2 linked regions of the Sinorhizobium fredii NGR234 genome follow. The protein of the gene in region 1 interacts with the protein of each later gene in a pairwise test. Links are inferred from orthologs where the notes say so. Each region holds a gene or a part of one and is shown in the gene's direction. Other genes may lie near its edges.

Region 1 (3,185 bases):
CCGCCCTCGTCGCGCGCGTTCGTGGGACGAAAGGATGATCGAGCACCAGACGGATAGCGCTCCCGGAAAGCGTGCAAGGCTTCGGGCTCTCGTCGCGCTTTCCGTCTTCGTCGCCCTGCTGGCAGGGCTTTTCGTCGCGCAGCCGGACGATCTTTATCTCTGGATCAAGGCGCTCCACATCATTGCGGTCATGTCGTGGATGGCAGCGCTTCTCTATATGCCGCGGCTGTTCATCTATCATACCGACGCGCCGCGCGGCTCGGTGCAGTCCGAGACCTTCAAGACGATGGAACTGCGCCTCCTGAAGGTCATCATGAACCCGGCCATGATGATTGCCTGGATGCTTGGCCTCTATCTTGCCTGGAGCGTCTACGGCTTTAGGGGTGGTTGGCTCCATGCAAAGCTTTTCTGCGTCGTGCTGCTGACGCTGGTGCATGTGCATTTCAGCCGGGCGGTGGCCGCCTTCCAACGGGACGCGAATCGGAAGAGCGCGCGCTACTGGAGGCTGATGAACGAGGCGCCGACCCTGTTGATGATCCTGATCGTCATTCTCGCCGTCGTGAAGCCTTTTTGAGTTCAATCGATTCGCACGGCGATAGTTGCCGCTAATTTGCTGCGCCCCCTTGCAGCGTTTCACGTGAATCGCTATTTTCGCCCATCTCCTTCATCCCAAGGCCTGTGACGAAGTTTCGAGCCTGCCCCCTTCCCCCTCGCAGCTCCCTTACGAAAATCACGCCTATTCCCAATTTCCCCTACAAATCATGGACTCTTCATGGCTGAAATGAAGCTTCAAGACCTCAAGAACAAGACGCCGACGGATCTTCTCGCCTTTGCCGAAGAACTCGAGGTCGAGAACGCCAGCACCATGCGCAAGCAGGAGCTGATGTTCGGCATCCTCAAGAATCTCGCCACACAGGAGATAGAGATTATCGGTGAAGGCGTTGTCGAGGTCCTTCAGGACGGATTCGGCTTCCTTCGGTCGGCGAATGCAAACTATCTGCCCGGTCCGGACGACATCTATATTTCGCCATCGCAGATCCGCCGCTTTTCGCTGAAGACGGGCGATACGGTGGAAGGGCCGATTCGCGGTCCGAAGGAAGGCGAGCGCTACTTTGCGCTCCTTAAGGTCAACACGATCAACTTCGACGATCCGGAGAAGATCCGCCACAAGGTTCACTTCGACAATTTGACGCCGCTCTATCCGAACGAGCGCTTCAAGATGGAACTCGAAGTGCCGACGTCCAAGGATCTGTCGGCTCGCGTCATCGATCTCGTCGCGCCGCTCGGCAAGGGCCAGCGCGGCCTGATCGTTGCACCGCCTCGGACCGGTAAGACGGTTCTGCTGCAGAACATCGCCCATTCGATCACCGCCAACCATCCGGAATGTTACCTGATCGTGCTTCTGATCGACGAACGGCCGGAAGAAGTGACGGACATGCAGCGTTCGGTGAAGGGCGAAGTCGTTTCCTCGACCTTCGACGAACCGGCAACGCGCCACGTCCAGGTCGCCGAAATGGTCATCGAGAAGGCCAAGCGCCTTGTCGAGCACGGCCGTGACGTCGTCATTCTTCTCGACTCGATCACCCGCCTCGGCCGGGCCTACAACACCGTCGTGCCGTCCTCGGGCAAGGTGCTGACCGGCGGCGTCGACGCCAATGCCCTGCAGCGCCCGAAGCGCTTCTTCGGTGCGGCCCGCAACATCGAGGAAGGCGGGTCGCTGACGATCATCGCCACTGCGCTGATCGACACCGGCAGCCGCATGGACGAAGTGATCTTCGAAGAATTCAAGGGCACCGGCAACTCGGAAATCGTCCTCGACCGCAAGGTCGCCGACAAGCGCATCTTCCCGGCGATGGACATTCTGAAGTCCGGAACGCGCAAGGAAGACCTGCTGGTGCCGCGCCAGGACCTGCAGAAGATCTTCGTGCTGCGGCGCATTCTCGCGCCGATGGGCACGACCGATGCGATCGAGTTCCTTATCGACAAGCTCAAGCAGACGAAGACCAACGGCGATTTCTTCGATTCGATGAATACCTGATCGATCGACGAATCGGTGATTTGGCGTGACCGGGATCACTTGATTCCGGTCACTTTTGTTTGCGTTCGATTTCTCAGACAGGTTTCGGACTTCCTGCCGGATGGAAGAAACGTCGGTTCATCAGAATGATTCACGTGAAACAGCCGACGTAGCTTCACTGACTCTGGCGTCGCTTGATTTTCGCCCGACACCTATGCATAAGTCTGCGCTCCGTCCGCCATGCCGGAAAGCCGAAAGCGCCCAGGCACTATGGACATAAGGGCTGCCGAGGCGCCGGCTGAACGGACCTCTATAGAGATAAGAACTGAGGCTGGCGCGGCGCCCACAGTTGAGCGTTGCGCCGACAAGCGCCGAATGAGCCGATGCAGATCACGGATACGATATACGCGCTCTCCAGTGGCGCCCTGCCCGCCGGCGTCGCCGTCATCCGCATCAGCGGATCAGCGACGGCCGCTGTGATCGGGCGTCTTTGCGGCGCTCTGCCGAAACCGCGCACGGCAGCGCTGAGAACGATTCGGACTCGAAACGGTGAGATCCTGGATAGCGGCCTGGTGATCTATTTTCCTGCCCCCGCGTCGTTCACCGGCGAGGATTGCTGCGAACTGCAGGTGCATGGCGGGCGGGCCGTGGTCCACGCCATTCTCGACACGCTCGCCGGGTTTGAACGACTGCGGCATGCCGAGGCCGGCGAGTTCTCGCGCCGCGCCTTCCAGAATGGCAAGATGGATCTGGTCGAGGTCGAGGGACTGGCCGATCTGATTTCTGCCGAGACGGAAATGCAGCGGCGGCTTGCCGTCGAACAGGCCGGCGGCGGTCAATCGGCTCTCTATCAGGGCTGGTCGAGGCGCCTGACGCATGCGCGGGCGATGATCGAGGCGGAACTCGACTTTGCCGATGAGGACGACATTCCCGGCTCGGTCAGCGAAATGATCTGGGCCGACATCGAGACGCTGCAGGCGGAAATCGATGCCCATGTCGACCGGGCCGGGCTGGCGGAGATCATCCGCGACGGCTTGAAGATCGTCATCGCCGGCGCGCCGAATGCCGGGAAATCGAGCCTCCTCAATGCGCTTGCCAAGCGGGATATTGCGATCGTCACGGAGATCGCCGGCACGACCCGGGATGTTCTGTCGGTCGACCTTTCCTT
Region 2 (3,024 bases), 2.3 Mb from region 1 along the record:
TTGTCAACGAAAAGACCGCGCGTGCCTTTGCAGAGCGGTCCGGGTTCGACATCTACGCGCTGCGTATCGGCAACGTCATCGAGCCGCACGAATATGAGCGCTTCCCTCACTATTTCGCTCATCCGGAAATCCGCAAACGGATCGCCTGGAGCTATATCGATGCCCGGGACCTGGGCCAGATCGTCAAGCTCTGCATCGAGAAGGACGGGCTCGGTTTTGCGGTCTTCAATGCCTGCAACGACACGGTATCGGCCAACACGCCGACGCGCGAGCTTGCCAGGCGCTTCTATCCGAATGTCCCCTTCACCAGGGAGATCGGCGAGTTCGAGGGGCTGCTCTCGAACCGGAAGATCCGCGAGGTCCTTGGCTTCAAGGAGGAGCACGACTGGCGGAAATACGTGAAGCTTGACACCTAGCGTCGGTGCGCCGGAGATGCGCGCGGACCATGAGAAAATTTTCTTGGCACTTTTTGCGCTTTTGTCGCGAATGCGCTTGAAAGCATCCGGCAAACTGAATAAGAAGCCGCAGACTTGAGATGCATCCGGTTTCGGTTGTGTTTCTGGTCTAGGGGTATAGCTCAGTTGGTAGAGCGGCGGTCTCCAAAACCGCAGGTCGGGGGTTCGAGCCCCTCTGCCCCTGCCAGTCTCCCGTTCTTGCCCTGTCGTCAGAATTCGGCCAGAATGCGTGGGAGAGGGCGGCGCAGCCGTCTTTATATATTCACAAAAAAGACCGATCGGCTCTTGTGGTTTTCGGAATCGGTCTTTATGTAGGGTCCAAACAGACACGCGGTGCGTGGGGCTGAAACATCGGCTTTACGCGCCGTAATGGCGTGAGCATTTTATGGCATCCAAAACGAATCCGTTCACGTTTCTGCAGCAGGTGCGCTCGGAAACGTCAAAAGTGACTTGGCCTTCGCGGCGCGAGACGACGATCTCGACGCTGATGGTCTTCGTCATGGTCTCTTTTGCCGCCGCCTTTTTCTTTGGTGCGGACCAGTTGATGGGTTGGCTGATGAGCCTGATCCTCAACGTTGGCGCTTGATCTGGGTGGAGAGAAGCATGGCTGCGCGCTGGTATATCGTTCACGCCTATTCGAATTTCGAGAAGAAAGTCGCCGAATCGATCGAAGAGAAAGCCAGGCAGAAGGGTCTGTCGCATCTGTTTGAGAAGATTCTCGTGCCGACCGAGAAGGTGGTCGAGGTTCGTCGCGGCCGCAAGGTCGATGCGGAGCGGAAGTTCTTCCCGGGTTATGTTCTCGTGCGGGCGAATCTGACGGACGAGGCTTACCACCTCATCAAGAACACGCCGAAGGTCACCGGGTTTCTCGGAACCGACAGCAAGCCGGTGCCGATTCCGGATCATGAGGCGGAGCGGATTCTGGGTCAGGTCCAGGATGGCGTCGAGCGTCCGAAGCCTTCGGTCTCCTTCGAGATCGGCGAGCAGGTCCGTGTGTCGGATGGCCCCTTCGCCTCCTTCAATGGCATCGTCCAGGATGTCGATGAAGAGCGTTCGCGCCTGAAGGTCGAGGTGTCGATCTTCGGCCGCGCCACTCCCGTCGAACTGGAATACGGCCAGGTCGAAAAGGTCTGAAAGAGCGAAGCTTACTGAATTGGGCAGGTTGACGTGTCGACCTGTTCCGGCGGAGTGATCCGCATGCGCGTGGGAGGAAGCCGGTCTTAGCCGGGCCGGTATATCCGCACCACGCAACCGCAGCCGCCGGTCATCGACCGGCAAGGAGCCGGGCAACCGGCTGAACAGTTCCCGCTTCCGGCTTGGCCGGGCGGGGCAAAGAGAGGCAGAGAGAAATGGCTAAGAAAGTAGCAGGCCAGCTCAAGCTGCAGGTAAAGGCCGGCTCGGCGAACCCGTCGCCGCCGATCGGTCCTGCGCTTGGTCAGCGTGGCATCAACATCATGGAATTCTGCAAGGCGTTCAATGCCGCTACGCAGGAAATGGAAAAGGGTATGCCGATTCCGGTCGTCATCACCTATTACCAGGACAAGTCCTTCACCTTCATCATGAAGCAGCCGCCGGTCAGCTACTTCCTGAAGCGCGAGGCGAAGATCCAGTCCGGTTCGAAGACCCCGGGCAAGGCGAAGGCCGGTTCGATCTCCAAGGCCCAGATCCGCACGATCGCAGAGGCCAAGATGAAGGACCTCAACGCGGCCGATATCGAAGGCGCAATGGCAATGGTCGAGGGCTCCGCCCGCTCCATGGGCCTGGAAGTGACGGGCTAAGACCATGGCGAAGATTGCAAAGCGTGTACAGAAGTCCCGCGAGGGCATTGATCCGGCGAAGGTCTACGGCCTCACCGAAGCCGTGACGCTCGTCAAGGAGCGTGCGACCGCCAAGTTCGATGAGACCATCGAAGTGGCGATGAACCTCGGCGTCGATCCGCGCCATGCCGACCAGATGGTCCGTGGCGTCGTCAACCTGCCGAACGGCACCGGCCGCTCGGTTCGCGTTGCCGTTTTCGCCCGTGGCGCCAAGGCCGATGAAGCCAAGGCCGCCGGCGCCGACGTCGTCGGTGCGGAAGACCTGGTCGAGATCGTCCAGGGCGGCAAGATCGATTTCGATCGCTGCATCGCGACCCCGGACATGATGCCGCTCGTCGGCCGTCTCGGCAAGGTTCTCGGCCCGCGCGGCATGATGCCGAACCCGAAGGTCGGCACCGTGACGATGGACGTCACCGCAGCCGTCAAGTCTTCGAAGGGCGGCGCCGTCGAGTTCCGCGTCGAGAAGGCTGGTATCGTTCACGCCGGCGTCGGCAAGGCATCCTTCGATGCCAAGGCGCTGGAAGAGAACATCCGCGCTTTCGCAGATGCGGTGATCAAGGCGAAGCCGACCGGCGCCAAGGGCAACTACGTCAAGCGCGTGGCGATCTCCTCGACGATGGGCCCCGGCCTAAAGATCGACCCGGCAACGCTGAGCGTCGCCTGATAATTCTACAGCGCCGTGCGCTTTTTAAGCGCACAAAGGTCGCTGTAGCGCTTTGAATTGCTGCATGTTTTGTCCTTAAATCGAACCC

Evidence for each region.
Region 2: the proteins of rho (region 1) and nusG interact in binary tests that used the Escherichia coli proteins (3 or more experiments, as listed by UniProt). The link is inferred for Sinorhizobium fredii NGR234 from one-to-one orthologs.

The regions. Positions count from the first base shown.
Region 1 is NC_012587.1:3,534,563-3,537,747, reverse strand. What follows is about bases 39-2,905. They hold rho (transcription termination factor Rho), read left to right. Parts: upstream 39-772; coding sequence 773-2,038; downstream 2,039-2,905. Other genes in these bases: mnmE (tRNA uridine-5-carboxymethylaminomethyl(34) synthesis GTPase MnmE), read left to right, coding at 2,401-2,905; hemJ (protoporphyrinogen oxidase HemJ), read left to right, coding at 39-574. Outside these bases: hemE (uroporphyrinogen decarboxylase), read left to right, coding at 1-38; more of hemJ, read left to right, coding at 35-38; more of mnmE, read left to right, coding at 2,906-3,185. UniProt on the Escherichia coli protein: Facilitates transcription termination by a mechanism that involves Rho binding to the nascent RNA, activation of Rho's RNA-dependent ATPase activity, and release of the mRNA from the DNA template.
Region 2 is NC_012587.1:1,223,928-1,226,951, forward strand. The notes cover bases 118-2,823. They hold nusG (transcription termination/antitermination protein NusG), read left to right. Parts: upstream 118-1,058; coding sequence 1,059-1,589; downstream 1,590-2,823. Other genes in these bases: NGR_RS17125 (NAD-dependent epimerase/dehydratase family protein), read left to right, coding at 118-416; secE (preprotein translocase subunit SecE), read left to right, coding at 841-1,041; rplK (50S ribosomal protein L11), read left to right, coding at 1,805-2,233; rplA (50S ribosomal protein L1), read left to right, coding at 2,238-2,823. Outside these bases: more of NGR_RS17125, read left to right, coding at 1-117; more of rplA, read left to right, coding at 2,824-2,936. UniProt on the Escherichia coli protein: Part of the processive rRNA transcription and antitermination complex (rrnTAC). The complex forms an RNA-chaperone ring around the RNA exit tunnel of RNA polymerase (RNAP).